One region of the Streptomyces sp. NPDC090077 genome, then DNA from elsewhere that is predicted to be linked to it. Evidence: riboswitches for the same ligand, from Rfam matches in the RefSeq annotation. Region 1 holds a riboswitch; each other region holds the start of a gene.

Region 1 (7,113 bases):
GGAAGGCGCGAAGCCGCGAGGGGCCCCGCGCTCCGCGGGGCCCCTCGCGGCGTCCAGTCCGGTCAGGCCACGGACCAGGCGATGCCGTCCAGGATGTCGTGCTCGGAGACCACGACCTCGGTGGCGCCGATGCGCTCCATGATCGCGAGCAGCACCAGGGCGCCCGCGCCGATCACGTCGACCCGCCCCGGGTGCATCACGGGGATGGCGGCGCGTTCGGCGTGGGTGGCGGTCAGCATGCGCTCGCTGATCTCGCGGACCCGCTCGTAGGGGATCCGGGAGTGGTGGATCGCCGACGAGTCGTACGCGGTCAGGCCGAGCGCGATCGCGGCGACCGTGGTCACCGAGCCCGCGAGGCCCACCAGGGTGCGTGCCTCGGCGAGCGGGACCGTCTCGGCGGCCAGGTCCAGGGCCGCCTCGATGTCGGCCCGCATGGCGGCGATCTGCGCCGCGGTCGGCGGGTCGGTGACCTCGCCGTCCACCACCAGGTGGCGCTCGGTCATCCGGACGCAGCCCACGTCGACCGAGCGGGCCGCCCGTACGCGGTCCTCGCCGACGACGAACTCGGTCGAGCCGCCGCCGATGTCCACCACCAGGAACGGCCGCTCCAGGTGCTCGTGCGCGACGAGCTCCCGGGTGGCGCCGGTGAAGGAGAACTCCGCCTCCTGGTCGCCGGAGATCACCTCGGGCTCGACGCCGAGGATGTCCAGCACGCCCCGGACGAACTCGTCCCGGTTCTCCGCGTCGCGCGAGGCCGAGGTGGCCACGAACCGCACCCGCTCGGCGCCGAACTCCTTGATCACCCCGGCGTACTCGCGGCAGGCCGCGAAGGTGCGCTCCAGCGCCTCCGGAGCCAGCCGGCCGGTCCGGTCCACGCCCTGGCCGAGCCGGACGACGGTCATCCGCCGGTCGAGCTCGACCAGGTCGCCGGTGACCGGGTCGCAGTCGGCGACCAGGAGGCGGATGGAGTTCGTACCGCAGTCGATGCCCGCGACCCGGGTCATGCGGACTCCTCCCCGGTCTCCTCTTCCTTCTTCTCCCCGCACGGGGTGACGCAGGCGCCCTTGGCCCACCACTCCGGCAGCATGGCCAGGGCCTCGTCGCCGAACGGGTTCACCCCGGGGCCGGCGGCCAGCGAGTGGCCGACCAGCACGTGCAGGCACTTGACCCGGTCCGGCATGCCGCCGGCGCTCGGGAAGCCCTGGAGCACCTCGATGGCGTCCCGCCGCTGGATGTAGTCCTCGTGCGCCTTCTGGTACGCGGCGGCGAGCTCCGGGTCCTCGGCGAGCCGGGCCTGCATCTCCTTCATCACGCCGTTGGCCTCCAGCGTGCCGATCGCGGAGGCCGCGCGCGGGCACGTCAGGTAGTACAGCGTGGGGAAGGGGGTGCCGTCGGGCAGCCGGGGTGCGGTCTCGACGACGTCCGGCTGGCCGCAGGGGCAGCGGTGCGCGATGGCGCGCAGCCCGCGCGGCGGGCGGCCGAGCTGCTGCTCGAACGCCTCGATGTCCGCGTCGGTCGGCTCGGTCCGGTCGGTCTGGGGCGGGGGCGTCTGCATGCCTGGAGGAAGTCTCTTCGTTCGGTCGTACGTGATGGGTGGGTCATTCGCCGGGGCGGTCGGCCTTGTCGACGCCGTCCCAGACGTTGGAGTACCAGGGGCGGTCGGAACCGTCCTGGCCGCCGCGGCGGCGCTCCGGGGCCGCGGCCCCGGGGTCGGTCATGATGTAGCCGATCTCCCCCGGGCGCAGGAAGTGCAGGTGCTTGCGCGCCTGCTGCTCCGCGTACGCGGGGTCCTGCCAGCGGGCCTTCTCGTCGCGGAGCTGTTCGAGCCGCTTGCGTGCGGTGTCCGCGGCCCGCTGCTGGTCCGTGATCTCCGAGCGCTGGGAAACGTACTGGCGCATCGGATACGCGAGGGCGACGACCAGCGTACAGAGGACGAGGACCAGCAGTGCCGCGCGGCCGGTGAGCCGGCTGCGGCGGATGTGCCGGCGGGACTGCGAGCGGTAGACGTGGGCCGCGGTCCGTTCGCCGAGCTGTTTGAGCCGGGTCGCCGTCGAGAAGGTGGAGAACCGATCCCGGTTCCCGGCCATGGCCCCGCCTCCCCTGTGCGCGCACTACGCAATACGTCCCCGCACACGGTACGGGACCGAGTGCGGGGACGTACGGAGGCTGAGACCCCAGGGGTGTCCCCCCGGGGGCTCCGCCCTGAGGCGGTGTCAGCCCTTGAAGCGCGGGAAGGCGCTGCGGCCGGCGTACACGGCGGCGTCGTCGAGGATCTCCTCGATGCGCAGCAGCTGGTTGTACTTGGCGACGCGGTCCGAGCGGGCCGGGGCGCCGGTCTTGATCTGACCGCAGTTCACGGCGACGGCGAGGTCGGCGATGGTGACGTCCTCGGTCTCGCCGGAGCGGTGCGACATCATGCACTTGAAGCCGTTGCGCTGGGCCATCTCGACGGCGTCGAGGGTCTCGGTCAGGGAACCGATCTGGTTCACCTTCACGAGCAGGGCGTTCGCGGAGCCCTCCTCGATGCCGCGGGCGAGGCGCTCGGGGTTGGTGACGAAGAGGTCGTCGCCGACGATCTGGACCTTGGCGCCCAGGCGGTCGGTGATGGTCTTCCAGCCGGCCCAGTCGTCCTCGAAGAGCGGGTCCTCGATGGAGACGAGCGGGTACGCCTCGACGAGCTCGGCGTAGTAGTCGGTCATCTCGGCGGCCGAGCGGGACTGGCCCTCGAACTCGTACTTGCCGTCCTTGTAGAACTCGGACGCGGCGACGTCGAGCGCGAGCGCGATGTCCTTGCCCGGGGTGTAGCCGGCCTGCTTGATGGCCTCGATGATGAGGTCGAGCGCGGCGCGGTTGGACTCCAGGTTCGGGGCGAAGCCGCCCTCGTCGCCCAGGCCGGTGGAGAGGCCCTTGGTGTGCAGGACCTTCTTGAGGGTGTGGTAGACCTCGGCACCCCAGCGCAGCGCCTCGGAGAAGGACTCCGCGCCGATCGGGGCGATCATGAACTCCTGGATGTCGACGTTGGAGTCGGCGTGCGACCCACCGTTGAGGATGTTCATCATCGGAACGGGCAGCAGGTGCGCGTTCGGGCCGCCGAGGTAGCGGAACAGCGGCAGGTCCGAGGCCTCGGAGGCGGCGTGCGCGACGGCGAGGGAGACGCCGAGGATGGCGTTGGCGCCGAGCGAGCCCTTGTTGTCGGTGGCGTCGAGGTCGAACATCGCCTGGTCGATCAGGCGCTGCTCGGTGGCGTCGTAGCCGACGAGCTCCGGCCCGATCTGCTCGATGACGGCGAGGACGGCCTTCTCCACGCCCTTGCCCATGTAACGGTTGGGGTCACCGTCACGGAGCTCGATGGCCTCGAAGGCACCGGTGGAGGCGCCGGACGGAACGGCAGCACGGCCGGTGCTGCCGTCGTCGAGGCCCACCTCGACCTCGACCGTGGGGTTGCCTCGGGAGTCCAGGATTTCCCGGGCTACGACGACGTCGATGGACGGCACGAGCATCTCCTTCTGGGATGTGACGCTGGGTGTGCGGTGGCGTGTGGGCCGTGGGACGGCCCTGCCGACTAGAGCCTAACCGGCTCCGGGCAGTGGGCTGCCCGACCGCCCGGGTCCTGGGACGAAAAAGGGGCCGAATACCCGCCTTCCGGGACATAGGGCCCTTGAATTCCCCGGCTCCCTGGGAGAGGAGATGCCGGAAGCCGGTCGTCCGGTTCCGGAATGCGGGGACCCGCGGACGACACGCCGCCGCCCGGCGCGTGGGGGGATACGCGCCGGGCGGCGGGGATGCTGCGGGGTGCCGCGAGTGTTACGCGGAGGTTCAGCCGAGCTTCAGCTTCTGGCCGGGGTAGATCAGGTCGGCGTCGGACACGGTGTCCTTGTTCAGCTCGAAGAGCTTCTCCCAGCCGCCCTTGACCTTGTTGGCGTCGGCGATGGTGCCGAGGGTGTCGCCTTCCTTGACCGTGTAGGAGCCGGTCGCCGGGGTGCCGGTCGACGGCTTCGACGGGGTCCAGTTGCCCGAGCCGGAGCCGGAGCCCTTGGTCTCGGTCTCGGTCTCGGTCTTCGGCGTGGACGGCTTGGCCGGAGCGGGCTTCGCCGGGGCCGGCTTGGCCGGAGCGGGCTTGGCCGGGGCCGGCTTGGTCTCGGGCTTCGGCTTGGCCGGGGTGGTCGAACCGCCGCCGTTGTACGAGGAGTTGGACAGGCCGACGCCGCAGTGCGGCCAGGCGCCCTTGCCCTGGCCCTTGAGGACCTTCTCGGCGATGGCTATCTGCTGGCCCTTGGTGGCCTGGTTGGCCTGCGAGGCGTACGCCTTGCCGCCGTACGCGGCCCACGTGGAGGACGAGAACTGCAGGCCGCCGTAGTAGCCGTTGCCCGTGTTGATGGACCAGTTGCCGCCGGACTCGCAGGCGGCGACCTTGTCCCACTCGGCCGCGGTGGCGGCGCTGGCGGTACCGGCGGCCATCAGCGGGGCCGCGACGGCGACACCGGCGACACCGGCGAGCGTGACGATGCGGACGGCCTTGGAGCCGCGGCGGTGCTTGCCCTTGCCGGAAAGCAGCATGGAGTTCTCCTCACCGACGCCTTCGAGGTGAGCTGTCGGGTTCGGGCGGATGAGTTGCCCGGTCACGCGGATTGCGGCGCGTGTCTTCACCCCTAGCCGGTACGCGGACCGTCTCTCAACGGCCTTTCCCGGCGCCTACCTTGGTTCCCCCGCTCCTGCCTTCGGCGCTTGCGCGACGACTGTTCCCTCCGTCCGCCGGCAGGATTCGGCGATGCGGTCGAAGGAGCCCGCGGTGGCGAGCGATTCAGAAGGTAGACAGGTCTCTCCCCGATGTTCAACGTGCGATTTTGGGGAGAAACCGGCCTACTTGCCACTCTCGGAAGCGCGTTTGCGCAGGTGAGAGGGGGGTTTGCAACAGTTCCGGAACGAGACACGCCAGTTGTCCGGAAGAGATGCATGTCTCATTTGGCGATAACGGACATTCAACTCTTAATGGATGTCCGAACTGCCCCCTATTTCTTGGTTAGATCCAGGTTCTGTCCGGGCTTGATGAGGTCCGCGTCCCCACCGATGACCTGCTCGTTGGCCTTGTAGAGCTCGCCCCAACCGCCTTCGACGCCCTTGGCCTTCGCGATGTCCGAAAGGCTGTCGCCCGCCTTCACGGTGTAGACGGGCTGCCCGGCGGGTGCTGACGCCGTGCCAGGTGCCCCCGGCACCTCGACGGCGGCCGGGCCGCGGTGCTTGCCCGAGCCGTCGGTCGCCCCGGCGGACGGGGTGGCCGTCGGGTCGCCCGGGGTGGCCGGGGCGGTGGGCGTGACGCCCGGGGTGGGAGTGGCGCCCGGCGTGGCCGGAGTCGTCGGGGTGGCGCCCGGGGCGGTCGGGGTGCCCGGCGCCGTGGGCGTGGGCGTGCCCGGGGTGGGGGTGGGCGTGCCGGGCGTCGTGGGCTGGACGGTGAAGTCCGGCGCGGGCATGACGGGCAGTCCGCTGGAGGGGCCCAGCGGGTAGTCCGGCAGACCGCTCGGGTTGGACGGGGTGCCCGGCGCCGGGGTCGGGGCCCCGAAGTCGGTGGAGGGCTTGCCCTTGCCCGCGTTCGGCACCGAGTCGTCGGGCCGGGTCGGGGTGGGCGCCACGGGGCCGGGGTTCAGCTTGTCGCCCGGGTCCACCTCGGGCGCGGGGCCCTGCTGGGTCAGCCCGGCCGAGGCGGAGCACAGCGGCCACGCCTGGGGGCCCTGGGAGGCCAGCACCCGCTCGGCGACCGCGATCTGCTGGGAGCGGCTGGCGAGGTCGGGGCGCTCCGCGTACGCGAGGCCGCCGGCGTTGCGCCACTGCTCCAGGGTGAACTGCAGGCCGCCGTAGGCGCCGCTGCCGGAGTTCGCGCTCCAGGTGCCGCCGCTCTCGCAGTCGGCGACCTTGTCCCACGTGGCGGTGTCGGCCGCGTTCGCACCGGTGGCGGCGAGCAGCGGCATGGCCAGCGCGGAGCCGGTGACTCCTGCGGTGACGACGAGCGCGGGTACCTGGCGGGGGCGTCTGTGGCGGCCGTTCCCGGGAAGCATGAGACTGCACCTTTCGCATAACGGCGGGGTAACGGCAGAACCTAGCCGCCTTCGAACGGATGTCACAAGTTCGACGGTGGACCGAGTTGCGGACTGACTTCCGGTCAGTCCCGCTTCGCTCGCGGACTCATTCGTTCGGGACTGTGAAGCGGACGGGGAGGGTGCGCAGGCCCCTCATGATGAGTCCGCCGCGCCAGCGCAGGTCCGTAGGGGGAATCGCAAGTTCCATATCCGGCAGACGCTTCAGCAAAGTTCCGAGCGCCGTCTGCCCTTCGAGACGGGCGAGCGGGGCACCGAGGCAGTAGTGGATCCCGTGGCCGTATCCGAGGTGCTGATTGTCACTCCGGGAGAGGTCCAGGGTGTCCGGGTCGGCGAACCGCTCCGGGTCGCGGTCGGCCGCCGCGAGGACCACCAGCACGGGGTCCCCGGCCGCGATGTCCTGCCCGCCGAGCGTCAGCGGCCGGGTGGCGAACCGCCAGGTGGCGAGCTCCACGGGGCCGTCGTAGCGGAGCAGTTCCTCGACGCCGGTCTCCAGCAGGGCGCTCTCCCCGGCCGCGAGGGAGGCCTGGAGGCGCTCGCGCTGGTCCGGGTTCATGAAGAGGGAGTGGATGCCGTTGCCGATGAGGTTCACGGTCGTCTCGAAGCCGGCGAAGAGCAGGATGAAGGCCATCGCCGTGGCCTCGGCCTCCGTCAGGTGGTCTCCGTGGTCACTCGCCCGGATCAGATCGGAAATGAGGTCATTGCCCAGGTCGTCCCGCTTGCGGTGGATGAGTTCCCCGAGATAGGTGCGCATCTGCTTCACCGAGCGGGCCACCCCGCCGCGCGGACCGCCGCCGTGGCGGATCATCATCCCCGCCCAGTCGCGGAAGTCGTCCTGGTCCTCGCGCGGTACGCCGAGCATCTCGCAGATGGCGTAGATGGGGAGCGGGAACGCGAACTCGTGGATGAGGTCCGCCTCCCCCTTCTCCACGAACTGGTCGATGAGGTGGTCGGTCAGCTCCTGCACCCGCGGGGTGAACTCCGCCACGCGCCGCGGGGTGAACGCCTTCGACACCAGCCGCCG
Region 2 (7,113 bases), on a different contig from region 1:
GGCCGCGACCGAGGTCCCGGCCGACTCCAGCAGCACGGTGCGCCGCTCGGTGCCGAACTTCTTCGCCACCGAGGCCAGTTCCGCGGAGACCAGCTTGCGCAGCGCCGCGTCCGACTCCAGGATCCCGGTCAGCTCGTCGATCTCGCCGGTCAGCCGGTCGCGCTCGGCCTCCAGCTCGATCCGGTCGAAGCGGGTGAGGCGGCGCAGCGGGGTGTCCAGGATGTACTGGGTCTGGACCTCGCTCAGCGAGAAGCGCTCCATCAGGCGCTCCTTGGCCTGGGCGGAGTTGTCGCTGTCGCGGATGATCCGGATGACCTCGTCGATGTCGAGCAGGGCCACGAGCAGGCCCTCGACCAGGTGCAGCCGGTCGCGCCGCTTGCCGCGGCGGAACTCGCTGCGCCGGCGCACGACCTCGAAGCGGTGGTCGAGGTAGACCTCCAGGAGCTCCTTGAGGCCCAGCGTCAGCGGCTGGCCGTCGACCAGCGCGACGTTGTTGATGCCGAAGGACTCCTCCATCGGCGTCAGCTTGTACAGCTGCTCCAGCACGGCCTCCGGGTGGAAGCCGTTCTTGATCTCGATGACCAGGCGCAGGCCGTGCGAGCGGTCCGTGAGGTCCTTGACGTCGGCGATGCCCTGGAGCTTCTTCGAGCCGACCAGGTCCTTGATCTTCGCGATGACCTTCTCGGGACCCACCGTGAAGGGCAGTTCGGTGACGACCAGGCCCTTGCGGCGAGGGGTGACGTCCTCCACGGAGACCGTCGCGCGGATCTTGAAGGTGCCGCGGCCGTTCTCGTAGGCGTCCTTGATGCCGGACAGGCCCACGATGCGGCCGCCGGTCGGCAGGTCGGGGCCCGGCACGAAGCGCATCAGCGCCTCCAGGTCCGCCTCCGGGTACCGGATCAGGTGGCGGGCGGCCGCGATGACCTCGCCCAGGTTGTGCGGGGGCATGTTGGTGGCCATGCCGACCGCGATCCCGGACGTGCCGTTGACCAGCAGGTTCGGGTAGGCGGCGGGGAGGGCGACGGGCTCGCGCTCCTGGCCGTCGTAGTTGGCGGTGAAGTCGACCGTGTCCTCGTCGATCGACTCCGTCATCAGCGACGTGGCGTCCGCCATCTTGCACTCGGTGTAGCGCATCGCGGCCGGCGGGTCGTCGTTGCCGAGCGAGCCGAAGTTGCCGTGGCCGTCGACCAGCGGCAGCCGCATCGAGAAGGGCTGGGCCATGCGCACGAGGGCGTCGTAGATCGACTGGTCGCCGTGCGGGTGCAGCTTGCCCATGACCTCGCCGACGACGCGGGCGCACTTGACGTACCCCCGGTCGGGCCGCAGGCCCATCTCGTTCATCTGGTAGACGATGCGCCGGTGCACCGGCTTCATGCCGTCGCGGGCGTCGGGCAGGGCGCGGGAGTAGATCACCGAGTACGCGTACTCGAGGAAGGAGCCCTGCATTTCGTCGACGACGTCGATGTCGAGGATCTTCTCCTCGAAATCCTCCGGCGGCGGGGTCTTCGTGCTGCGGCGGGCCATCGCTGCGCGGCTCCTTAACCAAGGTTCGGGATGTACTGGGTGGATCTGGCGTGGTTGACGCGGACCATTGTGGCCCGAGGCACCGACAACGCGGACTCCGACCCCGGGGGTCCCCCGTACGGAGTCCGGGGGAGTGACCCGGGAACTTATCCGGCCGTCGGTGCGCTTGCATACAGTGGCAGGTCTGACAGAAATCTCTGCATCGCGATCGAAGGGACCACATGCCCATGGGTCACACGGCCACAGCTCAGGCCGGCTCCGGCGGCCTGACAGCGACCGAGCACCGGCTGGCCAACGGCCTGCGCGTGGTGCTGTCCGAGGACCACCTCACCCCGGTCGCCGCCGTCTGCCTCTGGTACGACGTCGGCTCGCGCCACGAAGTCAAGGGGCGGACCGGTCTGGCTCACCTCTTCGAGCACCTGATGTTCCAGGGTTCGGCGAGCGTACCGGGCAACGGGCACTTCGAGCTCGTCCAGGGCGCCGGCGGTTCCCTGAACGGCACCACCAGCTTCGAGCGCACCAACTACTTCGAGACGATGCCGGCGCACCAGCTGGAGCTCGCCCTGTGGCTGGAGGCGGACCGCATGGGTTCGCTGCTGGCCGCCCTGGACGACGAGTCCATGGAGAACCAGCGCGACGTGGTCAAGAACGAGCGCCGCCAGCGCTACGACAACGTCCCGTACGGCACCGCGTTCGAGAAGCTGACCGCCCTCGCCTACCCGGAGGGCCACCCGTACCACCACACCCCGATCGGCTCCATGGCCGACCTGGACGCCGCCTCCCTGGAGGACGCGCGCAACTTCTTCCGTACGTACTACGCGCCCAACAACGCCGTGCTGTCGGTCGTGGGCGACATCGACCCGGAGCGGACCCTCGCCTGGATCGAGAAGTACTTCGGCACCATCCCGGCGCACGACGGCAAGCAGCCGCCGCGCGACGGCTCGCTCCCCGAGATCATGGGCGGGCAGCTGCGCGAGGAGATCGTCGAGGAGGTGCCGGCGCGTGCGCTGATGGCCGCCTACCGGCTGCCGCACGACGGCACCCGCGAATGCGACGCCGCCGACGTGGCGCTGACCGTGCTGGGCGGCGGCGAGTCCTCCCGCCTGCACAACCGCCTGGTGCGCCGCGACCAGACGGCCGTGGCCGCCGGGTTCGGCATGCTGCGCCTGGCGGGCGCGCCGTCGCTGGGCTGGCTGGACGTCAAGACCTCCAGCGGCGTCGAGGTGCCCGCCATCGAGGCGGCCGTCGACGAGGAGCTCGCGCGGTTCGCCGCCGAGGGCCCGACGGCCGAGGAGATGGAGCGCGCGCAGGCGCAGCTGGAGCGCGAGTGGCTGGACCGGCTCGGCACCGTGGCCGGCCGCGCCGACGAACTGTGCCGCTTCGCGGTGCTGTTCGGCGACCCCCAGCTCGCCCTGACCGCCGTCCAGCGGGTGCTGGACGTCACCGCCGAGGAGGTGCAGGCCGTGGCCGCGGCCAGGCTGCGCCCCGACAACCGGGCGGTGCTGGTCTACGAGCCGCTGGGCGGCGCCGAGGGCCAGGAGACCGAGCAGCACGACGAGAACGAGGGGGCGGAGCAGTGAGCGACACCGCAGCCGTCACGATGACCTTCCACCCGCGGCCGCAGGCCGGCGAGGCGAAGCCGTGGGCCTTCCCGGCCCCGGAGCGCTCCACGCTCCCCAACGGCCTGACCCTGCTGCGCTGCCACCGCCCCGGCCAGCAGGTGGTGGCGGTCGAGGTGAACCTCGCGGCGCCGCTGGACGCCGAGCCCGAGGGCCTCGACGGGGTGGCCACCATCATGGCCCGCGCCCTGTCGGAGGGCACCGACAAGCACTCCGCCGAGGAGTTCGCCGCCGAGCTGGAGCGCTGCGGCGCCACGCTCGACGCCCACGCCGACCACCCCGGCCTGCGGGTCTCCCTGGAGGTCCCGGCCTCCCGGCTGCCCAAGGCGCTCTCCCTGCTCGCCGAGGCCCTGGGCGCGCCCGCCTTCGCCGACGGCGAGGTCGACCGCCTGGTGCGCAACCGGCTCGACGAGATCCCGCACGAGCTGGCCAACCCGCAGCGCCGCGCCGCCAAGGAACTCTCCAAGGAGCTGTTCCCGGCCGGCCTGCGCATCTCCCGCCCGCGCCAGGGCACCGAGGAGACGGTCGCGCGGATCGACTCCGGGGCCGTACGCGCCTTCTACGAGGCCCACGTACGCCCCTCCACCGCCACCGCGGTGGTCGTCGGCGACCTGACCGGCATCGACCTGGACGCCCTGCTGGCAGACACCCTGGGCGCCTGGACCGGCGACACCGCCCCGCCCCGCCCCGTCCAGCCGGTGACGGCCGACGACACGGGCCGCGTGGTCATCGTGGACCGGCCCGGAGCCGTCCAGACGCAGCTGCTGATCGGCCGGATCGGGCCGGACCGGCACGACATCGTCTGGGCCCCGCAGGTGCTCGGCACCTACTGCCTCGGCGGCACCCTCACCTCCCGTCTGGACAAGGTGCTGCGCGAGGAGAAGGGCTACACCTACGGAGTGCGCGCCTTCGGGCAGGTGCTGCGCTCGACCGCCGACGGCAAGGGCGCCTCGATGCTCGCCATCAGCGGTTCGGTGGACACCCCCAACACGGGTCCGGCGCTGGAGGACCTGTGGAAGGTGCTGCGCACCCTCGCGGAGGGCGGACTGACCGACGCCGAGCGGGACGTGGCGGTGCAGAACCTGGTGGGCGTGGCCCCGCTGAAGTTCGAGACGGCGGCCTCCGTCGCCGGCACGCTCGCCGACCAGGTCGAGCAGGAGCTGCCGGACGACTACCAGGCGCGGCTGTACGCGCGGCTGGCCGACACCGGTACGGCGGAGGCCACTTCGGCCGTCGTGAACGCCTTCCCGGTGGACCGTCTGGTCACCATCCTGGTGGGCGACGCCGCGCAGATCGAGGAGCCCGTCCTGGCCCTCGGGATCGGTGAGGTCACCGTCGTCTCCAACTGAGCGGCGCGAGGCCCGAGACGGGGCGTGACCCGGCCCGTTTCCAGGGGGCTCCGGTGGAACATCCACCGGAGCCCCCTTTGTCCGTTTAGTGGAGTGGTTGCATGTATGCGGTGTGGCGTACGCAACAAAACCGCTCGTGTGTTTGGCGATTGACTGATGATCCGCCTAGCGTCGGCCGTGCTGTTCGTCAGTTGCACCCGCCGCACCCCCGCGGCACCGGACAGCGATCGCCGAGTCCCCGTCAGGCGCGAGCCTGGGGAGCCGGGGACCCACATGTGTCCCTGGGGTGAATCGGACCCCCTCGCAAGAGGAGGCCCGTAGGAGACCTTCCTGCTCCGAACCCGTCAGCTAACCCGGTAGGCGAGAGGGAAGGAAAGGATCACCCCCTTCATGGCGTTTGGCAGTCGTGCCGCCGGTTCTGGTAAGCACCGTGGTTCCAGCCGTCTGAGCCGCAAGACCGCCGGTTTCGCCGGCGTCGCCGCCCTCGCCACCACGGGCGTGGTCGGCACCCTGGCCGCTCCGGCCTTCGCGGCGGACAACAGCAACGCTCCGTCCATGGAGGACACCGGTCAGAACGCGATCGTCGTCGCCGACGGTCTGCAGGACGACATCGAGGTCCAGGCCGCGACCCAGCAGAGCGCCGCCGAGGCCGTCGCCGCGCAGGCGCAGGCCGAGGCCGAGGCGAAGACGCGGGCCGCCGAGGCCAAGCGCACCGCCGAGGCCAAGGAGAAGGCCGACCGCGAGGCCGCCGAGAAGGCCGCCAAGGAAGAGGCCCGCAAGCGCCTCAACACCTTCGTCGCCCCGGTCGACGGCTCCTACGTCAGCACCCAGTACGGCGCCGGCGGCGGCATGTGGTCCTCCGGTAGCCACACGGGCATCGACTTCCACGCCGACGAGGGCAGCATCGTCCACGCCGTGGGCGCGGGCACCGTCGTCGAGGCCGGCTGGGGCGGCGCGTACGGCAACAACGTCGTGATCCGCCACAACGACGGTACCTACACCCAGTACGGGCACCTGCTCTCGCTGAGCGTCTCCGCCGGTCAGACGGTGGGCGCGGGCCAGCAGATCGGCCTGTCGGGCTCCACCGGCAACTCCAGCGGTCCGCACCTGCACTTCGAGGCCCGCACCGGCGCCACGTACGGCACGGACATCAACCCGCTGACGTACCTGCGCAACCACGGCGTGGGCATCTGACCCGCACGCACACAGCGCGCTTCACCGAAGAAGGCCCCGGCTCACAGAGCCGGGGCCTTCTTCGTGTTTTCGGCCCTGCTCGGAAATTTATCGCGTGTTGCAATAGAGTCGCAGCACGGCCACGATAAACCGAACCGAAACCAGCGGAGGTCCGGCCTTGCGTATTCCGGCGCACGCGGTGTGCACAGCGATTCGCGACGATATCGTCTCCGGATTCTTCGGGCCGGGCGGCCGGCTGACGGAGGAGGTGCTCGCCCGCCGCTACGGGGTCTCGCGCGTCCCGGTGCGGGAGGCGCTGCGGACCCTGGAGTCCGAGGGCTTCGTCACCACGCGGCGGCACGCGGGCGCCTGCGTGGCGGAACCGACCGAGCAGGAGGCCGCCGACCTCCTGGAGCTGCGGACGCTGCTGGAGCCGCTCGCCGCCTCCCGGGCCGCCCGCCGGCGCACCGACGGCCACCTGAAGGTGCTGCGCGGACTGGTCAGGCTGGGCCGGGAGCGGGCCGGGCGGGCCCAGGGGGAGGACCTGCGCTCCCTGGGGGCCTGGTTCCACGAGACGCTGTCCCAGGCCTCGGCGAGCCCGGGGCTGATCGCCCTGCTGACCCAGACCCGGCACAAGATCGCCTGGATGTACCTGGTCGATCCCCCCGCGCAGCCCGAGGAGTGCTGGGCCGAGCACGCCGCGATCGTGGACGCCGTCGCCCGCGGGGACGCGGAGCGGGCCAGGGCCCTGACCGCGTTGCACGCGCAGCGGTCGGCCGGGGCGCACCGGCCGAGGGTGAGGAATCCGCAACCTGCCGTAAACACGGCGAGCGCCCGGAATTAACAGGTCCCGTATACAACGGAGGGATATCCGGGGGATCCCGGGTGTCGAAGGAATTCCCTTCCTCTTTTATGCGCCGCCGTGGCCCGATTCCGGTGTGCCGAATGCATGCATTCCCCGGAGGGGAAATAGCGGAAGCCGCAGCCCCCGGGGTGGTGGGGACTGCGGCTTCCGGTCTACCGGACCCGAAGGGTCAGACGGTCTCGGGGAGCTCCTCGAGACCCTCGGCGACCAGCTTCGCGAGGCGGTCGAGCGCGGCGTCCGCACCCTCGGCGTCGGAAGCCAGGACGATCTCCTCGCCACCCTGGGCGCCCAGGCCCAGGACCGCCAGCATCGACGCGGCGTTGACGGGGTCGCCGCCGGCCTTCGCGATGGTCACCGGAACTCCGGAGGCGGTCGTCGCCCGGACGAAGATCGAGGCGGGACGAGCGTGCAGGCCCTCGGCCCAGCCGACGTTGACGCGGCGCTCTGCCATGGTGATGCCCTTCAGGTTCTACGGGTTGTCTAGACCAGTCTCTCACGCCGTCCGGAATGCTCGGACCGACCTTCGGCCCGTATCCACCGCCGTTCGACCCTCCCCAGCTTGCACCGGTTCGCCCCTGGACGC
Region 3 (7,113 bases), on a different contig from region 1:
GAGGGGGACTGCCCGGCCGTGGTCGCCGGTGCCCCAGAGGCCGTCCCCGTCGAGAACTCCTCCCCGGTCCCGACCCTGTGCGGGCGGGTGGTGCTCGTGGAGACGCGGCCCGTCCCGTGGGAGTTCCGGGACCGGTACGAAGGATGGCGGCTCGACAAGAGGGCCGCCGTGGTGGAGGCGAAGTGTTCGCGGAACGACTGACAACGGGGCCGGCGGCGTGGCTGGAACGGTCCGTCCTGCGCTTCCCCGCCGAGTCCCGGGCCCTCGGGGCGGGCAGGTCGGTGATCGCCCTGGCCCAGGCGTCCGTCCTGGTCTTCACCCCCGCCTCGCACCTCTTCGTGCCGGTGGGCGGGACGGAGACCGGGGTCGACTGCTCGACGGCGGTGCAGGCCGCGTCGCTGTACTGCGTGGCCGGCTCCGCGGACCGGCAGCTGGTCAGCCTGCTGGTGCTGGCCCTGCTCCTCGTCGTCGCGAGCGGGATCCTGCCCCGCTTCACGACCGTCCTGCACTTCTGGGCGTCCTTCTCCCTCGGCCAGTCGGTCTCGCTGCCCGACGGGGGCGACGCCGTCGCCCAGGTCGTCACCTTCTTCCTCGTCCTGGCCTGCGCCAACGACCGCAGGACGTGGCACTGGCAGCGGTCGGGCGGCGAGGACCGGACGGGGTCGCCCTGGCAGGGCCTGGCCTGGGCGGGATGGTGGGGGGTACGGCTCCAAGTGGCGTACGTCTACCTCAACAGCGCGCTCGCGAAGCTGCCCGTCGGCCCGTGGTCGGAGGGCAGCGCGACGTACTACGTCGCGCGGATGGAGAACTTCGGGGCGGCCGGCCTGTTCGCCGACCTGTTCCGGTGGGCGACGGGCATCACCCTGGTCGCCCTGCTGACCACCTGGGGGACGGTCCTCGCGGAATCCGTGATCGCGCTGTTCCTGCTGCGCAGGGGGTCCCGGCAGGTGGTGGCCGCGGTTATCAGCGGGGCCCTGCACGTGCTGATCATCGTTCAGATCGGCATCGTGTCCTTCGGGTTCATCATGATCGGCGCGGTGCTGTGCGCGGCCTCGCGCGGCATCGACGCGTACGCCCCGCGCCTGCGCGGCCGACTCCCACGCCGGCTCCCGCCCGCCTTGGCCGTCCGACCCCGGCCGTGATCAGCCCACCCCCGGCCGTCGTGCGCACCTTCCGCGTGCCCACGACGGCCGGGGGCGTACCCGTCACACCCGTCGTACCCGTCGCACCCGTCCTCGCGTCACCGCTCCCCGGCGAGGTCCAGGTCTCCGGCCCGGGGCTCGCTCGGTGCGGGTTCCGCGGGCCGCGCCGTGCGCCACGGGTGGGTGATCGGGGTGGAGACCGGACGCCACCAGGGCTCGACCGGCAGCTTGCCGGCGGGCTCGAACGGCTCCCCCGGGCGCGGGGCGGCGATGCGCTGGCCCGCGCCGCGGGCGGCGTCGAGGGTCCACTCGGCGGGCTCGGCCCAGGCGTGGAAGGCCAGGTTGAAGGTGCCCCAGTGGATCGGCATCAGCGTGCCGGACGGCTCCCCGCCCTGGAGGTCGAGGTGGGCCCGCACGCCCTCCTCGGGGGTCATGTGGATGTCGGGCCAGTACTCCGAGTACGCGCCGATCTGGATCATCGTGGCGTCGAACGGCCCGTGCTCCGCCCCGATCTCCTTGAAGCCCGGGAAGTAGCCGGTGTCCCCGCTGTGGAAGATCCGGTGCTCGCCACTGCTCACCACCCAGGAGGCCCACAGGGTGAACTGCTGGTTGCGCAGGCCGCGGCCGCAGAAGTGCCGGGCGGGGGTGGCGGTGAGGGTGAGTCCCGCGACCTCGGTGGCCTCGTTCCAGTCGAGCTCGCGCAGCCGGTCCGGGGAGACCCCCCAGCGCTCCAGGTGCGCGCCGACGCCGAGCGGCACGGCGAAGACCGTGTCCGTGCCGGCCAGGGCCTTGATGGTGGGGAGGTCGAGGTGGTCGTAGTGGTCGTGGGAGATCACGACGACGTCGACGGCGCCCAGCGAGGCCAGCGGCACGGGAACCGGGTGGAGCCGCTTGGGCCCGGCGAAGGGGAAGGGGGAGCACCGGTCGCCCCACACGGGGTCGAAGAGCACCCGGCGGCCGTCGATCTCCGCGAGCACGGTGGAGTGGCCCATCCAGGTCAGGCGCAGCCCGCTCGCCGGCGGCTTGGCCAGGTCGGCGAGGGTGGTCGGGTGCACGGGGATGGGCGCCGCGGGGCTGCGCCGGGTCCGCTGCTCCTTGTGGAAGTAGATCTTGGCGAACTCCGCCATCGATCCGGAAGGCCTGGTCCGGGCCCCGACCGGGTTCTGGAAGACCCCGTCGGCGAAGTTCGGCGAGCGCAGGATCCGCTCCAGCCGCGCGCCGGAGGGGTCCGCGCCGAAGGCTTCGGGCCGCAGGGCGCGCAGCCGGGGACGCAGGGGAAGGGAGCCGGTCAAGGCGCCTCCTGAGAAGGTGCAGGATGGGACGGTCGTACGTCTGCTACGACCATCCCAACGCACACCGGCCCCGGAGGATTCCGCCGCGCGGTGTCCGGTCCGCCGTCGCGGCCGTCACACCGTCCGTCCGCCCCCGTCCCCCGGCCCCCGTCCTCGGGCTACAGCGGCAGCAGGTCCGGGCGCTTGGCCTCGACGTGGTCGCCGGAGGACTCGCCGCGCAGCCGGCGGCCGATCCACGGCACGAGGTGCTCGCGCGCCCAGTGGATGTTGTCGCGGGTCACGTCCACCGAGCCGCGCGGCGGGACGGGCGGCCACGGCTGGTCCGGGTCGGCCGGCACCTCGTAGCCGAGGACCTGGGCGGCGCGCAGCGCGACGCGGGTGTGGCCCTCGGGCGAGAGGTGGAGCCGGTCGCCGTCCCAGGCCCGGCGGTCCTGGACGGTCTTCAGGGACCAGAGGTCGAGGACGGGGCAGTCGTAGCGGTCGGCGATGGCGCGGACGTGGACGTTGTACGTCGCGATCTTGCCCCGCAGGTGCTTGAGGACCGGTACGCCCCGGGTGTCGAAGCCGGTCGTGATCATGACGAGGCCCACGGAGGCCTTGAGGTCGGCGAGGGCCGCCTCGAACCGCTCCGCGACGTCGTCCGGGTCGCTGCCGGGGCGGATGATGTCGTTGCCGCCCGCGCAGAAGGTGACGAGGTCGGGTGCGAGTTCCTTGGCTCTCGGAACCTGGTCGGCCACGATCTGGTCGAGGACTTTGCCCCGCACGGCCAGATTCGCGTACCGGAAGTCGTGCTCGTCGCGCCGGTCGGCCAGGAGTACGGCGAGCCGGTCCGCCCAGCCGAGATAGGAATCCCCGGGTCCCGGGTCCCCCACGCCTTCGGTGAAGCTGTCCCCGATCGCCGCGTACGAGCCGATGGTCTTCAGTGTCGTCTTCGTCGCTGCCACAGGACGACATCCTTCACCTTGGCAACCAACCTACGCCAACGTAATGAGGGGTTGACGGGCCGTGATCTATACCACGCGGGGGATAAGGAATAAGTACACGTGGGGCCGGGACCCCCCTCGGGTCCCGGCCCCACGCGCGTTCTCGTGCCGACGGCGGGTGCCGTCAGATGCTCACGCCCTTGGAGCGGAGGTAGCCGAGCGGGTCGATGTCCGAGCCGTAGGACGGGCCCGTGCGGATCTCGAAGTGGAGGTGGGGGCCGGTCACGTTGCCGGTCGCGCCGGACAGCCCGATGGTCTGGCCGCCGGTGACGCTCTGGCCCGCCGAGACGGAGAGCGAGGAGAGGTGGCCGTACTGGGAGTACTTGCCGTCGGCGTGCTTGATGACGACCTCGTTGCCGTACGCGCCGCCCCAGCCTGCGGAAACCACGGTACCCGCGCCGACGGCCCGGACGGTGGTGCCGGTGCCCGCGATGAAGTCGACGCCGGTGTGGTAGCCGGAGGACCACATGGCGCCGCTGACCCGGTACTGGGTGGAGACGCCGCCGGCGACGGGGGAGGTGAACCCGGACGCGGTGGCGGGCGCGGCGGGGGCGGCGGCCTTCTCGCTCTTGGCGGCGGCGCCGGAGCCCTGGGCGGCCGCACCGCCGGAGCTGCGGGCGGCCTTGGCGGCGGCGCCCTTCCCGGTGCTCTTCGGGGCCTGGGCCTTGCCGCCCAGCCCCTCGGAGGCGGCCGGAGCACCGCTGGAGGATTCCTCGGCCGGGGCCGCAGGAGCCTTCGCGGCGGGGGCCGCACCCTGGCCGCCGAGGGTCAGCTTCAGGCCCGGGTGGATGAGGGACGGGTCGGTGCCGACGGCCTCGCGGTTGTCGGCGTACAGCTGCTCCCAGCCGCCGTCGAGGTGGCGCTCGGCGGCGATCTTGGAGAGGTAGTCGCCCGGCACGACCGTGTAGACGGTGGTCGCGGCGGCCTCGGGCGCGGCGGCGGGGGCCGCGGCGAGCGGGGCCTGCGCGCTCTGCGCCGGCGCGGACGTCGCCGGGGCGGCGGCCGGGGCGGCGTTGGCGCCGGCGGCACCCATCAGCGGGAGCGCGAGGGCCGCTCCGCCGGTCCCGGCGACGGCGAAGCCGCGGGATATCGAACGGGACTTCGGACGGCGGTGCTTACCCTTTCCGGGCATGGCGAATTCCTCTCCGTCGCCTGCGAGGTGAGCTGTCGGGTTCGGACTGGAGATGTCCGGCCGTACGTGCGGAGCACGGTTCGGCTTCACCCCTAGCTGCGCCGGAAACGCTCCGGAGCAGCGGCCTACCTGGTTCCCCCGCTCCTGCCGCGCGCGATGGTCGGGTGCGGTTCCCGGGCGGCGGCAGGATTAGGCGGTCCACCCGGATCGATCGCGAAGGTAATCGAGCGGGGCGCCGGGCAACAAGCCGCGAATTCCCTGACGGATTCGCAGATATGGGGGATCAATGGAATTCCGGTCACCCTGCGTCCATTCCGCACCATCAACAACCGCCCCCACAAGGCAATTCGGTTCTCGCGATCAGGCACGCACGGTCACCGTATGATCTGGCTCACGGGGACCGGCCCGATCTCGCCTCCACCTATGGCAAGTTGTTCTCAACCAGACCAATTCGGACACCATGGACCTACGCGGAGGAGTACACGTGACCCAGCAGATACCCCAGCCCCTTCCGGGTGCACCCGAACCCGGCGCGGGGCTGACCGGAGTGCGCAACTTCCGTGACGTGGGCGGGTTGCCGACCCGGGACGGACGACGGGTCAGGCCGGGACGACTGTTCCGAAGCGGACATCTGGCGCATGCCACCGAAACCGACGCAGAGTTCCTCGCGTCGCTGGGCCTGCACACCGTCTTCGACTTCCGCAACGGAGCCGATCAGGCCCTGGAGGGCCCGGACGTCGAACTTCCGGGTGTACGCAACGTGAACATCCCGCTGACGGATCCGGCCGACGGGCGCGACTTCTGGAAGATGGTCCGCGACGGCGAGCTCGACCAGCTCCGCGGCCTCCTCGGGGAGGGCCGGGCCGCCGCCCGCATGAGGGACTCGTACCGCACGATCATCCGCACCCGGACCGCCGAACACAGCCGCGTCGTGCACGCGCTCGCGCTGGACAGCGTGCCGGCGCTGATGCACTGCGCCGCCGGCAAGGACCGCGCCGGACTGTCGGTCGCGGTGACCCTGCTCGCGCTGGGCGTGGAGCGGGAGGCGATCGTGGCGGACTACCTGGAGTCCAACGCCCCGCACAACCGCTACCGGGTGCGCCGGGGCAGCGACGCGCCCGAGTCCCGCTCCCCCGAGGTGATGGAGCTGCTGGCGCCGCTGTTCGACGCCCGCGCGGAGTACCTGCTCGCGGCCTTCGCGGTCATCGACGAGCAGTGGGGCGGCGTGCAGCGCTACCTCGCCGAGGGGCTCGCGCTCGCACCCGAATCCCTGGACCGGCTGCGGGACAGGCTCCTGGAGGGCTGACCCCGGACGGCCGGAGGGGGCCCGGACGGGCCCCCTCCGGCACCGCCGCGCCTCAGCGGTTGCCGACCGCCTGCTTCACCAGGGTCCGGCCGAAGTCCCACATCAGGCCGCCCCCGCCGTGCGCCTCGTCCATGACCTCCCGGAAGGCCCCGACGAACCGCTCCACGTCCGCCTCGTCCACGATGAGCGGCGGGATGAGCTTGATGACCTCCAGGTGGTCCCCGGAGACCTGGGTGAGGATCCGGTGCCTGCGCAGCAGCGGCACCACGACCATCTGGGCGAACAGCCCCTTGCGGGCCGCCTGGAGCATCGCCCACCGGCTGCGCAGCCCCAGCGAGGTGGGCCTGCCGAACTCGATGCCGATCATCAGTCCGCGTCCGCGCACCTCGTGCAGCAGCTCGTACCGGTCCACGAGCGCGGCCAGGCGTCCGCGCAGCAGGTCGCCCATGGCCCGGGCGTTGGCCACCACCTGCTCGTCCTCCATGACGGACAGCACGGCCAGCCCGGCCGCCATCGCCTGGGCGTTGGAACCGAAGCTGGCGGAGTGCACCAGCACCCGGTCCATGGACGAGTACACCTTCTGGAAGATCCAGTCCTTGCCCAGGGTGGCGCCGACGGGGACGTACCCGCCGGAGAGCGCCTTCGCCACGCAGACCAGGTCCGGCTCCACGCCCGGCTCGTGCTGGTACGCGTAGAAGTCCCCGGTCCGTCCGAGGCCGGTCTGCACCTCGTCGGCGATCAGGAGGGCCTTGTGCCGGTGCAGCAGTTCCTGCGCGGCCCGCAGGAACCCTGGCGGGGCCGCGTGCACCCCCTTGCCCTGGACCGGCTCCACCACGAAGGCGGCCACGTCCCCGCGCGCGAGCTCCCGCTCCAGGGCCGTCAGGTCCCCGAGCGCGATCTTCGTGTCGGGCAGCAGCGGGCCGAACCCGTCGCGGAAGCCGCCTTCGCCGTTGACGGACAGCGAGCCGGTGGTCAGCCCGTGGAAGGCGTGGTCGCAGTAGAGGATCCTGGGCCGCCCGGTGGCGCAGCGGGCGAACTTCAGGGCGGTCTCCACCGCCTCGGTGCCGCTGTTGCCGAAGAAGACCCGGTCGAGGTGCGGGCTGTAGGACAGCAGCTTCTCGGCCAGCAGTCCGGGCAGCGGCTGGCAGTCGAAGCGGGTCAGGTCGGCGAGCTGGGCGTCCAGGACGTCGTGCAGGGCCCGGCGCACCACGGGGTGGTGCCGGCCGAGGCCCATCACCCCGAACCCGGCCAGCATGTC

The links. Region 1 has a riboswitch for cyclic di-AMP ahead of ACIPW5_RS12740 (transglycosylase family protein). Riboswitches for the same ligand answer to the same signal wherever they lie in the genome.
Region 2: it holds a riboswitch for cyclic di-AMP, as region 1 does, so the genes downstream of both, ACIPW5_RS07510 (M23 family metallopeptidase) here and ACIPW5_RS12740 (transglycosylase family protein) in region 1, are expected to answer to the same signal.
Region 3: it holds a riboswitch for cyclic di-AMP, as region 1 does, so the genes downstream of both, ACIPW5_RS03915 (peptidoglycan DD-metalloendopeptidase family protein) here and ACIPW5_RS12740 (transglycosylase family protein) in region 1, are expected to answer to the same signal.

The regions. Positions count from the first base shown of each region.
Region 1 is NZ_JBIVEG010000006.1:61,806-68,918, forward strand. Features, by position in the region: gene ACIPW5_RS12720 (exopolyphosphatase) at 63-1,004, opposite strand; gene ACIPW5_RS12725 (DUF501 domain-containing protein) at 1,001-1,555, opposite strand; gene ACIPW5_RS12730 (septum formation initiator family protein) at 1,599-2,087, opposite strand; gene eno (phosphopyruvate hydratase) at 2,214-3,500, opposite strand; gene ACIPW5_RS12740 (transglycosylase family protein) at 3,817-4,557, opposite strand; cyclic di-AMP (ydaO/yuaA leader) riboswitch at 4,560-4,734, opposite strand; gene ACIPW5_RS12745 (transglycosylase family protein) at 5,010-6,050, opposite strand; gene ACIPW5_RS12750 (cytochrome P450) at 6,178-7,113, opposite strand, start outside.
Region 2 is NZ_JBIVEG010000003.1:119,305-126,417, forward strand. Features, by position in the region: gene ACIPW5_RS07495 (DNA topoisomerase (ATP-hydrolyzing) subunit A) at 1-1,524, opposite strand, end outside; gene ACIPW5_RS07500 (M16 family metallopeptidase) at 1,752-3,104, shown strand; gene ACIPW5_RS07505 (M16 family metallopeptidase) at 3,125-4,492, shown strand; cyclic di-AMP (ydaO/yuaA leader) riboswitch at 4,711-4,870, shown strand; gene ACIPW5_RS07510 (M23 family metallopeptidase) at 4,883-5,686, shown strand; gene ACIPW5_RS07515 (GntR family transcriptional regulator) at 5,844-6,509, shown strand; gene ACIPW5_RS07520 (HPr family phosphocarrier protein) at 6,700-6,981, opposite strand.
Region 3 is NZ_JBIVEG010000001.1:882,886-889,998, forward strand. Features, by position in the region: gene ACIPW5_RS03895 (SdpA family antimicrobial peptide system protein) at 1-201, shown strand, start outside; gene ACIPW5_RS03900 (sporulation-delaying protein SdpB family protein) at 183-1,142, shown strand; gene ACIPW5_RS03905 (MBL fold metallo-hydrolase) at 1,241-2,434, opposite strand; gene ACIPW5_RS03910 (SGNH/GDSL hydrolase family protein) at 2,593-3,378, opposite strand; gene ACIPW5_RS03915 (peptidoglycan DD-metalloendopeptidase family protein) at 3,542-4,549, opposite strand; cyclic di-AMP (ydaO/yuaA leader) riboswitch at 4,554-4,755, opposite strand; gene ACIPW5_RS03920 (tyrosine-protein phosphatase) at 5,034-5,855, shown strand; gene ACIPW5_RS03925 (aspartate aminotransferase family protein) at 5,908-7,113, opposite strand, start outside.